DNA from 3 places in the Devosia sp. SL43 genome. Region 3 is predicted to be linked to each of the others. Evidence: predicted binding sites of a transcription regulator. Region 3 holds the regulator's gene; each other region holds the start of a gene.
What was found. The regulator LexA, encoded in region 3, represses DNA repair genes until DNA is damaged. The targets are predictions, from matches to a motif close to TGTTCNNNNTGTGTTCNG.

Region 1 (5,117 bases), 440 kb from region 3:
TCTCGACCATCTGGCCGCCACGGACCAGCGCCGTAACAACGCCTTCGGCAACCTCGGTTTCGTAGCCAAGGAATTCGGTCGGGCCGACCTGGTCGGCCACTGCAAACCAGACCTTGTCTTCACCCGCTTCACCCGAGCCCGCCCAGCTCTTGCGCGCCTCGGCCTTCTGCCGCGCCATGGCATCCTGGAAGCCGGACAGATCGACATTGATGCCGCGGTTCCGCAGGGCGTCCTGGGTCAGATCGAGTGGAAAGCCATAGGTGTCATAGAGCTTGAAGGCGGTGACGCCTTCGAGCATGTCGCCCTGCTTCAGATCGACAGTCGCGTCGTCCAGCAGTTGGAGGCCGCGGCTCAGCGTCTTGAGGAAGCGGCGTTCTTCGAGATGGATGGTTTCCTCAACCATGGTCTCGCCGCGCACCAGTTCCGGATAGGCCTGGCCCATTTCGCGGACGAGCGTCGGCACGATGCGGTGGATCATCGGCTCCTGCGCACCCAGCAGCGTCGCGTGGCGCATGGCCCGGCGCATGATGCGGCGCAGCACGTAGCCACGCCCCTCGTTGGACGGCAGCACGCCCTCGGCGATCAGGAAGCTCATCGACCGCAGGTGATCGGCAATAATGCGAAGCGAGGCCAGCGGCCCTTCCTCGATACCCTTAAGGCTGGTGCCGGTCTGATGGGCCACGGAATCGATCAGCGTCTTGAACAGGTCGATTTCGTAATTGTTGTTAGTGCCCTGCATGACCGCGGCAACGCGCTCGAGCCCCATGCCGGTATCGACCGACGGCCTGGGCAGCTTGGTGCGGCTGCCATCGGGCGCCTGCTCGAACTGCATGAAGACGAGGTTCCAGATCTCGACGAAGCGATCGCCGTCTTCTTCAGGCGATCCCGGAGGGCCACCCCAATACTTGTCGCCGTGATCGTAGAAAATCTCCGAGCACGGACCACAGGGACCGGTATCACCCATCTGCCAAAAATTGGACTTGGCGCCGAGACGAACAATCTTGTCTTCGGGGAGACCCGCGATCTTCTTCCAGAGTTCGAACGCCTCGTCGTCGTCCTGATAGACGGTAGCGCTCAGCTTTTCCTTGGGAAGGCCCCATTCCTTGGTCAGCAAGTTCCAGGCGTATTCGATCGCCTGATCCTTGAAATAGTCGCCGAACGAAAAGTTGCCCAGCATCTCGAAGAAGGTGTGGTGACGCGCGGTGAAGCCGACATTGTCGAGATCGTTGTGCTTGCCGCCGGCGCGCACGCTCTTCTGCGCGGTGGTGGCGCGCGAATAGTCGCGCTTCTCGACGCCGGTAAAGACGTTCTTGAACTGGACCATGCCCGAATTGACGAACATCAGTGTCGGATCGTTGCGCGGCACAAGCGGGCTCGACGCGACGGCTTCATGACCATTGCGGGCAAAGTAATCGACAAAGCTCGAACGGAGGTCATTTACGCTGGTCATGTCAGGCTTTCATTCGGAAACTGGCGCCGCAGCGCCGCAGAACAGGTCGGCTGGCTTTCTATCCCGTGGTTTGCCGGGATGTCCAGCATTGCGGCGGGATTGGGGTGGCGACAGGCCCAACAAACAAAAGAGGCATCGCTTGCGCGATGCCTCAGGCATTCCCTGCATGGGAGGCAGTTTTTATTCGTCGTCGCTACCAGCGTCGTCATCGCCGCCTGCCACCAGCAGCACTTCGCCGAGGAGGCCCGAGCTTTCGCGCACCCCCTGCTCAATGGTTGCTGCAGCCGCCGGATTGTCCTTGAGGAACTGGCGAGCGTTCTCGCGGCCCTGCCCCATGCGCTGGCTATCGTAGGAGAACCAGGCGCCTGACTTCTCGACGACACCGGACTTGACGCCCAGATCGAGAAGCTCGCCGGTCTTGGAAATACCCTCGCCATACATGATGTCGAATTCGACTTGGCGGAACGGCGGAGCCAGCTTGTTCTTGACCACCTTCACGCGGGTCTGGTTGCCAACGATCTCTTCGCGATCCTTGATGGCGCCGATGCGACGGATATCGAGGCGAACCGAGGCATAGAACTTGAGCGCGTTACCGCCGGTCGTGGTCTCGGGCGAGCCATACATCACGCCGATCTTCATACGGATCTGGTTGATGAAGATGACCAGGCACTTGGACTTGGAGATGGACGAAGTCAGCTTGCGCATGGCCTGGCTCATCAGGCGGGCCTGCAGGCCCGGCAGTGAGTCGCCCATCTCGCCTTCCAGCTCGGCGCGAGGCGTCAGTGCCGCCACCGAATCAACCACCAGAACGTCAATGGCGCCGGAGCGGACCAGAGTATCGGTGATTTCGAGGGCCTGTTCGCCGGCATCAGGCTGCGAGATCAGCAGGTCATCGACGCTGACGCCGAGCTTGCGGGCATAGATGGGGTCGAGGGCATGTTCGGCGTCGACGAAGGCGCAGATGCCGCCAGCCTTCTGGGCCTCGGCAATCACATGCAGCGCCAAGGTGGTCTTGCCCGAGCTTTCCGGCCCGAAGATTTCGACGATACGCCCCTTGGGCAGCCCGCCAATGCCCAACGCGATATCGAGACCAAGCGAGCCGGTCGAGATCGACTCGACTTCGATGGACGATGCCTCGCCAAGGCGCATGATCGAGCCCTTGCCGAAATTGCGCTCGATCTGGCTGAGCGCCGCGGCAAGTGCCTTGTCCTTATCCATCGATCCACCTTCAACTACACGAAGCGGCGCGTTAGCCATCTAGTCTCTCCTTATTCCACGCTCTCGGAGGCTGCGCAACGCGCCGACGCCTGATGTGGCCATGCATTGAATGTGCCCTATTTGTTCTCATCTTGTTCCGGAACTGTCAATGCACAAAATGAGAACATCCTGCCAGATCATGTCAGCAGGACCGCGAGAATCATGCTTCCGTCGATAAGTATGATTTTTGGGCTTGCGTCTGGGGGGCATGTTGCGTTTTATGCCAGCCAATTCGGCCCTGTCGGGCGCCCAGCGGAGGAGCCCCGCCATGAATCTCATCCAATTCTTCGACACCAACGGTGAACGCGCGGTTGCGGCTGTCGAAGGCGGCACCGCCCGCAAGGTCAACGGCGCGACCAGCGTTTATCAGCTGGCAACCGCAGCGGCTGCCGGCAATGGCGGGCTGGCCGCCTTGATCGCATCGCATGGCCTGGGCGAGACGGTCGATCGCGCCGCCATCCTGGCCGATGGCCGCATGCTGACGCCAATCGATCATCCCGATCCCGCTCACCTCTATGTCACCGGCACCGGCCTGACCCATCTCGGGTCCGCCGCGACGCGCGACGCCATGCACAAATCGGCCGGAACGAAGGTCGAGGAAAACCTGACCGATTCCATGAAGATGTTCCGGATGGGCGTCGAGGGCGGCAAGCCGGCGGCTGGCCAGAAGGGCGTGCAGCCGGAATGGTTCTACAAGGGCAACGGCTATTCGGTGATCAATCCGGGCCAGGCCATTCCCTCGCCAAGCTTCGCGCTGGATGCGGGCGAGGAGCCCGAGATCGCCGGCATCTATGTGATCGACCAGAACGGCCAGCCACGCCGGCTTGGCTTTGCGCTGGCCAACGAGTTCTCCGACCATGTGACCGAGCGGGTGAATTACCTGTTCCTCGCCCATTCCAAACTGCGCGCCTGCTCGTTCGGGCCGGAGCTGCGCGTCGGCGATCTGCCCAACCATATCGAGGGCATGTCGCGCATCTGGCGCGACGGCAAGGTGCTGTGGGAAAAGCCGTTCCTCAGCGGCGAGAACAATATGAGCCACACCATCGCCAACCTCGAATATCACCACTTCAAGTACGACCTGTTCCGCAATCCGGGCGACGTGCACGTCCACTGCTTCGGCACGGCGACCCTCAGCTTTGCCGACGGCATCAGCACCAAGCCGGGTGACGCATTCGAGATCGAAGAAGCCCAGTTCGGCGCAGCTTTGCGCAATCCGATCCAGGTGCAATCCGAGCATCCGATAGTCGTAGGCAACCTCTATTAGCTTGAAGCATCGCCACTAACATGTCAGTTATCCCTCGCTCCGGGAGGGATAGTATGACGGCTCGTACATTCGAAAAACGCCGCGTTGGACAGACCGCGCTTGAGGTCACCACGCTGGGGCTGGGCGGCGCATCGCTGGCCGGTATTTTCAGCGCCGTTCCGGCCGATCAGGCCCGGGCCACTGTACATCACGCCCTTGATGCGGGGATAAACTACGTCGACACGGCACCCCAATATGGGCTGGGCCGGTCTGAGCACCTCGTTGGCGACGTGTTGCGCGAGCGTCGCATCGATGCCGTGCTTTCCACCAAGGTCGGCCGCCTCCTGGCTCCCGTGGTTGACGGACAACAGGACAAGGGCGCCTGGGTCGATCCCCTGCCCTTCAATCAGGTCTATGACTATTCCTACGATGGCGTGATGCGCTCGTTCGAGGACAGCCTGCAGCGGCTGGGGCTGGCCAGCGTCGACATCGTCTATGTGCACGATATCGGCGTTGCCACCCATGGCGTGGAAGGCAACAGGCCGCTGTGGAAGCAGCTCGAGACCGGCGGCTACAAGGCACTGCGCGAATTGCGTGACGGCGGAGTCATCAAGGCCATCGGCCTGGGCGTCAACGAGTGGGAAGTGCTGATGGACGCCTTCGCGCTGGGCGACTGGGACGTCTTCCTGCTGGCCGGGCGCTATACGCTGCTGGAGCAGACCTCGCTCGATCCGTTCATGACCACTTGCATCAAGCGCGGCGCGTCCGTGGTGGTCGGCGGCCCGTTCAATTCCGGCATTCTGGTTGGTGGCGACAAGTTCAACTATGCCAAGGCACCCGAGGCGATCGTTGCCAAGGTCAAGGCGATCGACGCGGTCTGCCAGGAGTTCGGCGTGCCTCTGCCGGCCGCAGCCCTGCAGTTCCCGCTGACCCACCCGGCGGTTTGCAACGTCTTGCCCGGACCGCGCTCGCCCGCAGAACTCGACGGCATTCTCGATTGGTGGGATGTAAGCATCCCCGGCGAGTTGTGGACGACTTTGGCCGCCAAGGGCCTGCTGGCACCCGGCACGCCGATTCCCGGTGGCACGGCTTGACGCATTTAGCCACACGGGAATAAGATAACCGAACGGTTCTAGAACCTGAAAGTTATTCCATGCCTGCGCCTGC
Region 2 (5,117 bases), 1.8 Mb from region 3:
CAGGGGCACCGACGCCGCCTCGACGCTCGACGCCAGTGGCGCGCTCAAGCTCGATCCGCAGGGCCAGATCGATGGGCAGATCACCATCGCCTCATCAGGCGTGGCCGAGCGCATCGGCCCGCTATTGGCGGAACCATGGCGCACGCTGGTGCTGGGCACGCCTGGGGCCGATGGCGCCTATTCCAACCAGCTCAACTTCCGCGCGGGGGGGATCTATTCAGGCCTGGTGCCGATCGCGACGCTGCCGCCGCTCTACTAGGCGTCGTCCCCGCCGCCATGCTCGCGCACCACGGGCACGTCGGGTACCGGCGGCGTTTCGTGCGGGCGGCCAAAGTCGGCTGCGGCCGTTTCCTGGCCAGCCGAGATGATCGAGCGGCGGATGGCGCGGGTGCGGGTGAACATCGCCTCGAGCGCCGGACCATCGCCGGTGCGCACGGCGCGCTGCAACACGCTCAGGTCTTCCGAGAAGCGGCCGAGCATTTCGAGCACGGCATCGCGATTGGTCAGGAACACGTCACGCCACATGACCGGGTCGGATGCGGCAATTCGGGTAAAGTCGCGGAAGCCGGAGGCCGAGAACTTGATGACCTCGGACTGCGTCGCCGCTTCGAGATCGGCCACCGTACCCACGATATTATAGGCAACCAGGTGCGGGATATGGCTGGTGATGGCCAGCACCATGTCGTGGTGCCCGGCATCCATCACCTCGACCTGGCTGCCCATGGCGCGCCAGAACCCGGCCAGCTTCTCGGTCTTGGCCGCATCGACTTCGGCGCCGGGCGTCAGCACGCACCAGCGACCGGCGAACAGCTCCGGGAAGCCGGCGGAGGGGCCGGAATGCTCGGTACCGGCGATCGGATGGCCGGGGATAAGGCTGACGCCAGCGGGAACATGATCGGCCAGAACCTTGACCACATGACCCTTGACCGAGCCCACATCGGACAGGATGGCGCCCGGCTCCAGCGCTGGAGCGATGGCCTGGATCACCGCTTCATAGGCGCCCACGGGCGTACAGATGATGACGAGATCGGCGCCACGCACCGCCTCAGCCGCGTCGAGCGTATAGACATCGCCCAAGCCAAGCTCGCGCGCTTCGTCCAGCGTTTCCTGCTTGCGGGTGGCGATGGAGATGACCTCGACCAATCCCTGCCGCCGCGCTGCCAGCGCGATGGACGAACCGATAAGACCGATGCCGATAAGGGCGAGTTTGCGGAAATGGACGCTCATGCGATCTGAACCAATGCCTTGAGAATGCCGACGACGCCGCGCATCGCCTGCTCGGAACCGATGGAAATGCGCAGCCCATGCGGGATGCCATAGGATGCCCCGATTTCGCGCACGATCAGCCCGCGCTCCATCAGCGTATTGAAGGCCAGGGCCGCATGTTCCGCATCGGGGAACAGCACCATGACGAAATTGGCCTGGCTGGGCACCACATGCATGTGGTTGGAATCGAGCTCCTGGGTGATCCAGTCGCGCCATTCGGCATTGTAGACCTTGAGCCGTGCGGTGAACGCGACATCGCGCGTGGCCGCCGCACCGGCCAGCTGCGCCGGCAGGTTGACGTTGAACGGCCCGCGAATGCGGTTGATGGCGTCGACCACATGATCAGGCCCGACCATCCAGCCGATGCGCGCCGCCGCCAGCCCCATCTTGGAGAAGGTGCGCACCATGACGACATTGCTCGCCTCGCCGACAAGGTCGAGGCCGACCGAGTAGTCGGCAGCGGTGACATATTCGGCATAGGCGCTGTCGATGACGAGCAGGATATCGGGTCGCAGACCGGCATGCAGGCGGCGGACTTCGGCATCGCTGAGATAGGTGCCGGTGGGATTGTTCGGATTGGCCAGCCAGATGACCTTGGTCTTGTCGGTGACCGCCGCCAACAGCAGGTCGACATCGGCGGTGTAGTCGGTCTCCTCGACCATGACGATCCTGGCGCCTGCCGCCTTGGTGATGATCGGATAGACCGAAAAACCGTAGCGGTTCATCACCGCCTCGTCGCCGTCGCCGAGATAGGTCTGGGCCAGCAGATGCAGCAGATCGTCCGAGCCGTTGCCGCAGACGATCAGCTCGGGATCGATGCCATGCACCTCGGCCAGCGCCGTGCGCAGGATGCGCGAGGAGCCTTCGGGGTAGATTTCGAGATGCTCGGCGGCCGAACGGAAGGCTTCGATGGCCTTGGGGCTGGCGCCTAGTGGGCTTTCATTGGCCGACAGCTTCACCGCATTGCTGCCTGGCGCGCCGGACTTGCCGGGCAGGTAGGGCGCAATATCGAGAATGCCGGGCTGCGGAACGGGACGGATATCGTCGGACATGATGCCAATCTGGGCGGAAAAACCGCGCGGACCATAGTCAAACGGACGCCAGATGGCAAAGCGGTTCTATGCGCAGAAGTTCTTTGGCACGCGGGACATCCCGGCACACCCCCTCATCCGCCCTTCGGGCACCCGCGAGGGGAGAAGGCGACGCCCAAGATATCTCAGTCGGGTCCCCTTCTCCCCTTGCGGGAGAAGGGGACGCGCAGCGCCGGATGAGGGGGGTGGCACAGTCCCCGGAACCTCGGCTGTCTCGCATTGGGACGGTCAACCAGGTTTATTCTCAATTTGTCGCGGCAAGACCCAGTCTGGCCGGACGTCCAATCGGCAACATGTTGAAAATCTTCGACCAGAGTTCGTTTACGTTGTGGTTACGAAGCCGCGGATTCGACCGAAATTTACTGTCTGTTAGCGGAGTTGAAGGGCCCAATATCGGGTCAGGGCCAAACGCAGGCGCACATTTCTCGCCTAGTGGCTTGCCCGATAGAATCGCCACCAGCCCTAGCCGTGAACGAACCCGCATTTGTTGATTCTCGCCGATTCGGTTCCGTTTCGTTCCGGTCTCGTTCTCAGCGTTAACCACGGTGACAAAAGCGTCGCATTTGCTGTCCTTTCTTGGGACAAGCTATCCTGGCCCTCGCAACATCAGCCATCACCTCCTACATTGGCGTCGATGACCTTTCCGCCCGCCCAATCGGTCAAGGCGATTCTTGGCCCGACCAATACCGGCAAGACCTATTTTGCCATCGAGCGCATGCTGGCCCATCCCACCGGGATGATCGGCCTGCCGCTGCGGCTGCTGGCGCGCGAGGTGTATCAGCGCTGCGTCGAACGCGTCGGCGAGCAGGCGGTCGCCCTGGTGACGGGCGAAGAACGCATCGTTCCGGCCAAGCCGCGCTACTGGGTCTGCACGGTCGAAGCCATGCCTGTCGATATCCGCGTCGACTGCGTCGCCATCGATGAAGTCCAGACGGCCATCGACTTCGACCGTGGCCACGTCTTCACCGACCGCATCCTGCATGCGCGAGGGATGCATGAGACGCTGTTGCTCGGGGCTGCCACCATGGCGCCTGTTATCAAGCGGCTATTGCCGCATGCCGATATCATCGATCGCCCGCGCTTCAGCCAGCTGACCTATTCGGGATCAAAGAAAATCTCGCGCCAGCCGACGCGCTCGGCAATCGTCGCCTTCTCGGCCAAGCAGGTCTATGCCATCGCCGAACTGATCCGCCGCGAGCGCGGCGGCGCCGCCGTGGTGATGGGTGCGCTGAGCCCCCGCACCCGCAATGCCCAGGTCGAGCTCTACCAGAATGGCGATGTCGATTTCCTCGTGGCCACCGACGCCATCGGCATGGGGCTCAACCTCGATATTCATCACGTCGCCTTCGCCGATGACAGCAAGTTCGACGGTCGCATGAGCCGTGATCTGACCCCGGCAGAGATCGGCCAGATCGCCGGCCGCGCCGGCCGCCACTCGCGCAATGGCACCTTTGGCGTGACCGGCGGCACCGAGGGATTCGACGAAGAACTGGTCGTCCAGCTCGAAACACACGACTTCGATCCGATCAAACTGCTGCAATGGCGCAACAATCAGCTTGATTTCAGCTCGATCGCCGCCTTGCAGCATAGCCTCGATGCGGTACCCGAGCATCGCAGCCTGACCCGCGTGCCCATGGCCAAGGACCAGCATGCCCTGGAGTTCGTGTCGCGCAACGAGGCCGGGCAGTTGGCGCGCGGCCTCGATGGGGCGCGCCTGCTGTGGGAATGCTGCCAAATCCCGGATTACCAAGGGATTTCGCCGGCAAACCACGGCGAAATCGTCACCCGAATTTACTCGGACTTAGTCAAGCGCGGCAAGGTCGACGCCGATTGGATTGCCGAGCAGGTGCGCTTTTGCGACAATACGAGCGGCGATATCGATACACTGAGCAACCGGATCAAGCAGGTTCGCACCTGGACCTTTGTCGCCAACCGCAAAAACTGGCTTGCAGACCCCGCTCATTGGCGCGAAAAGACCCGGGATATTGAAGATCGGCTGAGCGATGCGCTGCACGAGCGCCTAACCCAGCGGTTCGTCGACCGGCGCACCAGCGTGCTGCTTCGTCACCTGAAAGACAAACGTATGGCATCTCCCGAGATCAATGAGCGTGGCGAAGTGCGGCTGGAAGGCCATCTCATCGGCACGCTTGAAGGCTTCCGCTTCACCATCGCCCGCAACGACGCCGACGCCGACGTCAAAGGCATCCGTGCGGCGGCCGACCACGTCGTCTCGCCCGAAATCCACAACCGGGCTGACCGGCTGGCCGGCGCGCCCAACGAGGAGATCGTGCTGGCGACCGACGGGCGCCTGCGCTGGAAGGGCGATATCGTCGCCGAGGTGATCGAGGGTGACAGCCTCTACCGTCCGCGCATCCTGATTCTGGCTGACGAGACCCTGACCGGCACAGACCTGGAGCGCGTGCAGGACCGGCTCAACCTCTGGCTGCGCCACCACATCAATACCGTGCTCGAAAGCGTCATGGCGCTTGAGGCTCCTGCCGATATCGAAGGCGCCGCCCGCGGCATCAGCTACCAGCTGTTCGAGCATCTGGGGCTCATCCCCCGCAATCAGGTCTCCGACGAGGTCAAGAATCTCGACCAGGACGTGCGCGGCAAGATGCGCAAGCTGGGCATCAAGTTCGGCGCCTACCACATCTACCTGCCGCTCTCGCTCAAGCCCGCCCCGCGTGAGCTGGCGCTGATCCTGTTCGCGCTCAAGCATGGCGGCATCCGCCAGGCTGGCGTCACCGACATTCCGCA
Region 3 (5,117 bases):
ATCGGTCCCCATCAAACTATTTCCCCTCAAGAAGGGCCAAGCAGAGCATGCATCATCCGTTGTGCGCCGGCCGGGTCTTCGATCACAGGCGTCAGGTCCGTCACCTGGTCCAATGAGCCGACAATGGGGAGGGCTTTGAGGAAGGGATCCTCGATTGGTCTTGCCGTCGCCGCGCCGATCTCGTCCACGTTGATCGTCGCGAAGGGACGCTCGTGATACGGCCCAATGACCGGCTCAAACACATCACCGATGCCGTCGGCCCGCTGGCGGTTCGCCAAGGCGAGGTAAGCGGCGGCCAGGGCCTCGCCGCGCTCCTGCCAGTCGGGCGCCACCAGGACGCGTTCCAGCAGGGGCGACAGGGTCGTCGCAATGGGCAGCCTGGCGAATGCGCTGCCAAACCATTTGGGGTAGGGCGCATAGCGACGATCAAGCAGAAAGCCCATGCGCATCACATCACGCACCAGGCGGGCCGCGATGACGCGGGAGCCGATTTCATCTCCCACCATGCCCGTGCGGCCCACGAAGGCCTGCTCTTCGCCGATGCGGCGCCACTGGCAGGCGATCTTGTACAGCCAGATGTCGCGGGGAAAGTAGGACAGGGCCGAACGGACCTTGCCGAGGCGGTCGCCATCGTCATGAAAGACGGCACCCGCCGTGAAGCCGAGAAGGCGTTGCTCGGACAGGCCGAGCCATTGCAGCGGCGTGATCGAATCCACGGACTCAAGGGCCAGACCCCCGGCAAGGCGCGCCTCGATGGTGTGAATTTCGAGGCCGTGCTCTACCGCGCCTGCGGCCCAGCGTCCGCTGGCCGCGGGATGGGGCCGACTGCGCCATTGGATCGGCTCGCCCATAAACTGCCTGGGCGCCTCGGTGGTGAAAGCATCGACCAAGCGATGGGCATGCACATCGAAGTCATCCTGCGAGAGGAAGAGATGCACCCGGGCGCCCCAATTGTGGTCCTGTGACATCTCGTCGTCAAAGCCGAGGAGCTCTGAACCGTAGCCGATCAGCGCGGCCGCATGCTGGAGGTTAGGGGCAGCTGCGTCGAGCCATGGGCAGACGACATCGACGTAGAAGTGGCGCGACAGCTCGATACCCTGCATCATTGCCTCCCAGGTGCGTGTTGCCTTGTCGCAGACTTGACCGTACCGGCCAAGGTCATGGGGCGACTGAGATTGCAGGCATGATTTCCGGATCACACCATCCCGGCGGCCCTATGCTGACGGGAGCGACCATGCTAAACCGCCTCAACTCGAATATCTCGACGGCGGAATCGACAATTGGCCAAATCCGGTATCACCCAGTTCCTCACTGAAATCTTCTCCTGGTGGAGCGGGCAGACCTGGGGGACGCGGCTGTGGATCTGGCGCTTCGGCGACTATGTCGGCAGCGACGAGTTCGGCAACAAATACTACCAGGATCGCAAGGCCGACCGGCGCTATGTGACCTATGCCGGCTATGCCGATGCCTCGACCATTGGCGCGGGCTGGCACGGCTGGATGCACCACCGCACGGACGTCGTTCCCAGCCAGGCCAAGTATGTCGCCAAGGCTTGGGAAAAGCCGCATGAGGCCAACTTGACCGGTACGGCCGCCGCCTATCGCCCGGAAGGCAGCCTGCTCAAATCCGGCGAGCGCCCGCGCGTGACCGGCGATTACGACGCCTGGTCGCCGGAATAAGGACGGCGCCTTGCGCCGCATCGCCCCGTTTTCAATGCTGAAGGGCCTGGCGCTGTCGGCAGCGCTGGCGGTGTCTGGCCTTGTCGTTCCCATTATGGCGCAGCCGATCGCCAACCCGGTGGCGACCTTTGCCGGCCTCGACAAGATCACCGGCCGCATCACCCGCTTCGATGTCTATATCGATGAGACGGTGCTGTTCGGCGCGCTCGAGATCACGCCACGGGCCTGCTACAGCCGCCCGCCAACCGAGACCCAGCGTGTGTCGGCCTTTCTTGAAGTCGACCAGCGCAGCCTGACCGGCACATCCAGGCGCATCTTCACCGGCTGGATGTTCGCCGACAGCCCGGCGCTGAATGCGGTCGACCATGCCGTCTATGATGTGTGGCTGATCGAGTGCAAGGTCAGTTCAGACGTGCCGCCACCGGATGCGCGGGACTAGGCAAACAAAAAGGCCACGCTGGTGCGTGGCCTTGCCTTTCTACATCAATATTTGCGCAGCAACCCGACCAGCCGACCCTGGACCTTGACCCGATCAGGCGGGAAGATGCGGGTTTCGTAGGCCGGGTTGGCGGCTTCGAGGGCAACCGTATTGCCCTTGCGGCGCAGGCGCTTGAGGGTGGCTTCCTCATCATCCACGAGAGCGACGATGATCTCGCCGGTCGAGGCAGCGTCCTGCTTCTTGATGAGCACGGTGTCGCCATCGAAGATGCCGGCGTCGATCATCGAGTCGCCGCGCACTTCGAGCGCATAATGTTCGCCTGATCCCAGCATTTCGGGTGGGACCATGATGGTGTGCGAATGGGTCTGGATGGCCTCGATCGGCGTACCGGCCGCGATGCGGCCCATGACCGGAATGGCGATCGGACGGGCATAGTCGTCCATGGATGTCACGCGGGATGGCGGTGACGCCACCTTGCCCAGATTGCCTTCGATCACCGATGGCTCGAAGCGCGCCTTGCGGCCGCCGAGCGACGGGTTCATCGAGTCCGGCAGCTTCACCACTTCGAGGGCTCGCGCCCGATTGGGCAGGCGTCGGATGAAGCCGCGTTCTTCCAGCGCCGTGATAAGCCGGTGAATGCCCGACTTGGACGCCAGATCGAGCGCATCCTTCATCTCGTCGAACGATGGCGGGATGCCGCTTTCCTTCATCCGTTCGTGGATGAACATCAGCAGCTCGTGTTGTTTGCGCGTTAGCATGGGCCCCTCGGGGAGAGAATCGGAACGTAGGCAGAACAGTTATACTTGTTCTAGTTATGTTCTGCAATATCCCAAGAAACACCGCGTAGTAGATGCCGCCGATATCAGAAGGCGTCGATGGGGCGGGCTTCGACGATCGTTCCGGCGGCCTGGCCGGGATCGTTTTCCGGCTGGACGATCAGCATGTCGGCATGGGCTAGGGACGAGGTGTGGCCGCTATCGGTCTGGGAGATGGGCTGCAGCTCGGGGCCCGAGGGCGTGTGGACGAGCTGGGCGCGCATGAAGTGGCGGCGGGCGGTGTTGGGCGGCGTCGGGCTGGCCAGCGGCAACTGCCAGGCTTGCGGTTCGGCATGGCCCAGCCAGTGCCGCAAAGCCGGCTTGATGAAGACATGGGCGGTGACAAGGGCCGAGACGGGATTGCCCGGCAGGCCGAAGATCAGCGTCTTGCCGCGGGTGCCGAACATCAGCGGTTTGCCCGGGCGCATGTTGATGCGCCAGAAATCGACGCCGACTCCCAGTTCGACGAGCAGCTGCTGGACGATGTCGTGATCGCCGACGCTGGCGCCACCGGTGGTGATGACGATGTCGGGCTCGGTGGCGAAGATGGCGGTCAACTTGGCGCGGAGGTGATCGCGGTCGTCGCGGGCAATGCCATGGTCGACGATCTCTTCCGCATAGGGGGCGAGGAGCGGCGCGAGGCCGATGCTGTTGGAGGCGACGATCTGGTCGGGGCCGAGGGGGGAGCCGGGGAGCACGAGTTCGTCGCCGGTGGCCAGGATGGCGATGCGCGGCCGCCGGGCGACGGTGAGGTGGGCGGCATTGGCGGCGGCGGCCACGGCGATCTGCATGGGGGTGAGGCGGGTGCCGGCAGCGAGCAGTTCCTGACCGGTAGCGAAGTCGTTACCCCTAGGGCGGACGCTGTGGCCAAGGCGGGCAGGGGCGGTGAAGCTGACGAAGCCGTCGGCGGCGCGGGCTTCTTCCTGCATGATCACGGTATCGGAGCCGGTTGGCAGCGGCGCGCCGGTGAAGATGCGGACGGCCAGGCCGGGCTCGACGGTGCCCTCGAAGCCCATGCCGGCTTGCGAGGTGCCGATGACGGCGAGGCGGTGCCCGTCCACCACATCGGCGGCGCGCATGGCGTAGCCGTCCATGGCGCTGGCATTGAAGGGGGGCTGGTCGTGGGTGGCTATGACGGGCTCGAGCAGGACGCGGCCGATGGCTTCGGTCAGCGGTACTGTCTCCGCCTGCGACGTCGGCACTCGGTCAAGAATGGCGGCGATGGCGTCGTCGACCGGGAGCAGGCTCATGCGCGGACGAAGTCGCCAGACTTGCCGCCGGATTTTTCCAGCAGGCAGATGTCGGTCACCACCATGGCGCGGTCGATGGCCTTGGCCATGTCGTAGAGCGTGAGCGCAGCCGTGGAGGCAGCGACGAGCGCTTCCATCTCGACGCCGGTCTGGCCTGTGGTTTCGGCGGTGGCGTGTATCAGGATCGCCTCGGTGCCATCCGCTTCGATCTCGACGCTGACCTTGGTCAGGGGGATGGGATGGCAGAGCGGGATCAGGTCGGATGTCTTCTTGGCGGCCATGATGCCGGCGATGCGGGCCACAGCAAGAGCGTCGCCCTTCTTGAGGCCGCCGGCCATGATGGTGGCGACGGTTTCGGGCCGGGCGACGATGCGGGCCTGGGCCACCGCGCGGCGACGCGTAACCGCCTTGTCACCGATATCGACGATATGGGCTTCGCCCTTGGCGTTGAGATGGGTCAGGCCTGCGGCCATCAGCGGACGGCCTGCGGGGCGCCCATCAACAGGGCGCGGGTAGCGGCTGTGACGTCCTCCTGGCGCATCAGGCTTTCGCCGACGAGGAAGGTGCCGATGCCGGCGCGCTGGTCGAGCATCACGACATGGTCATGATTGACGATGCCGCTCTCGCTGACCAGCAGCGTGCTTTTCGGCACGCCTATGGCCAGGTTCACCGAGGTTTCGAGCGTGGTCTCGAAGGTGCGCAGGTTGCGGTTGTTGATGCCGATGAACTCCGCGCCAAGCGCCACGGCGCGATCGAGCTCGGTTTGGTCGTGCACTTCGACCAGCGCGTCCATCTTCCACTCTTCGGCGGCGTCGAGCAGGTAGCGGGCGACGTCGTCACCCACGGCAGCGAGAATGATAAGGATGCAGTCTGCGCCCCAGGCGCGGGCTTCGGCGACCTGGTAGGTCTCGAAGAGGAAGTCCTTGCGCAGCAC

Region 1: a site for LexA is predicted at 2,790-2,807, ahead of recA (recombinase RecA). Genes of this name have one in related genera too.
Region 2: a site for LexA is predicted at 2,872-2,889, ahead of IM737_RS11275 (helicase-related protein). Genes of this name have one in related genera too.

The regions. Positions count from the first base shown of each region.
Region 1 is NZ_CP063401.1:983,707-988,823, forward strand. It holds gene alaS (alanine--tRNA ligase) at 1-1,450, opposite strand, end outside; gene recA (recombinase RecA) at 1,631-2,707, opposite strand; gene araD1 (AraD1 family protein) at 2,976-3,971, shown strand; gene IM737_RS04910 (aldo/keto reductase) at 4,025-5,044, shown strand; gene IM737_RS04915 (ArsR/SmtB family transcription factor) at 5,104-5,117, shown strand, end outside.
Region 2 is NZ_CP063401.1:2,300,691-2,305,807, forward strand. It holds gene IM737_RS11260 (DUF2125 domain-containing protein) at 1-259, shown strand, start outside; gene IM737_RS11265 (prephenate/arogenate dehydrogenase family protein) at 256-1,227, opposite strand; gene hisC (histidinol-phosphate transaminase) at 1,224-2,318, opposite strand; gene IM737_RS11275 (helicase-related protein) at 2,992-5,117, shown strand, end outside.
Region 3 is NZ_CP063401.1:541,396-546,512, reverse strand. It holds gene IM737_RS02695 (APH(3') family aminoglycoside O-phosphotransferase) at 1-12, opposite strand, end outside; gene IM737_RS02690 (DUF4037 domain-containing protein) at 27-1,103, opposite strand; gene IM737_RS02685 (NADH:ubiquinone oxidoreductase subunit NDUFA12) at 1,296-1,679, shown strand; gene IM737_RS02680 (DUF2155 domain-containing protein) at 1,690-2,118, shown strand; gene lexA (transcriptional repressor LexA) at 2,163-2,876, opposite strand; gene IM737_RS20915 (molybdopterin molybdotransferase MoeA) at 2,981-4,183, opposite strand; gene moaC (cyclic pyranopterin monophosphate synthase MoaC) at 4,180-4,656, opposite strand; gene trpC (indole-3-glycerol phosphate synthase TrpC) at 4,656-5,117, opposite strand, start outside.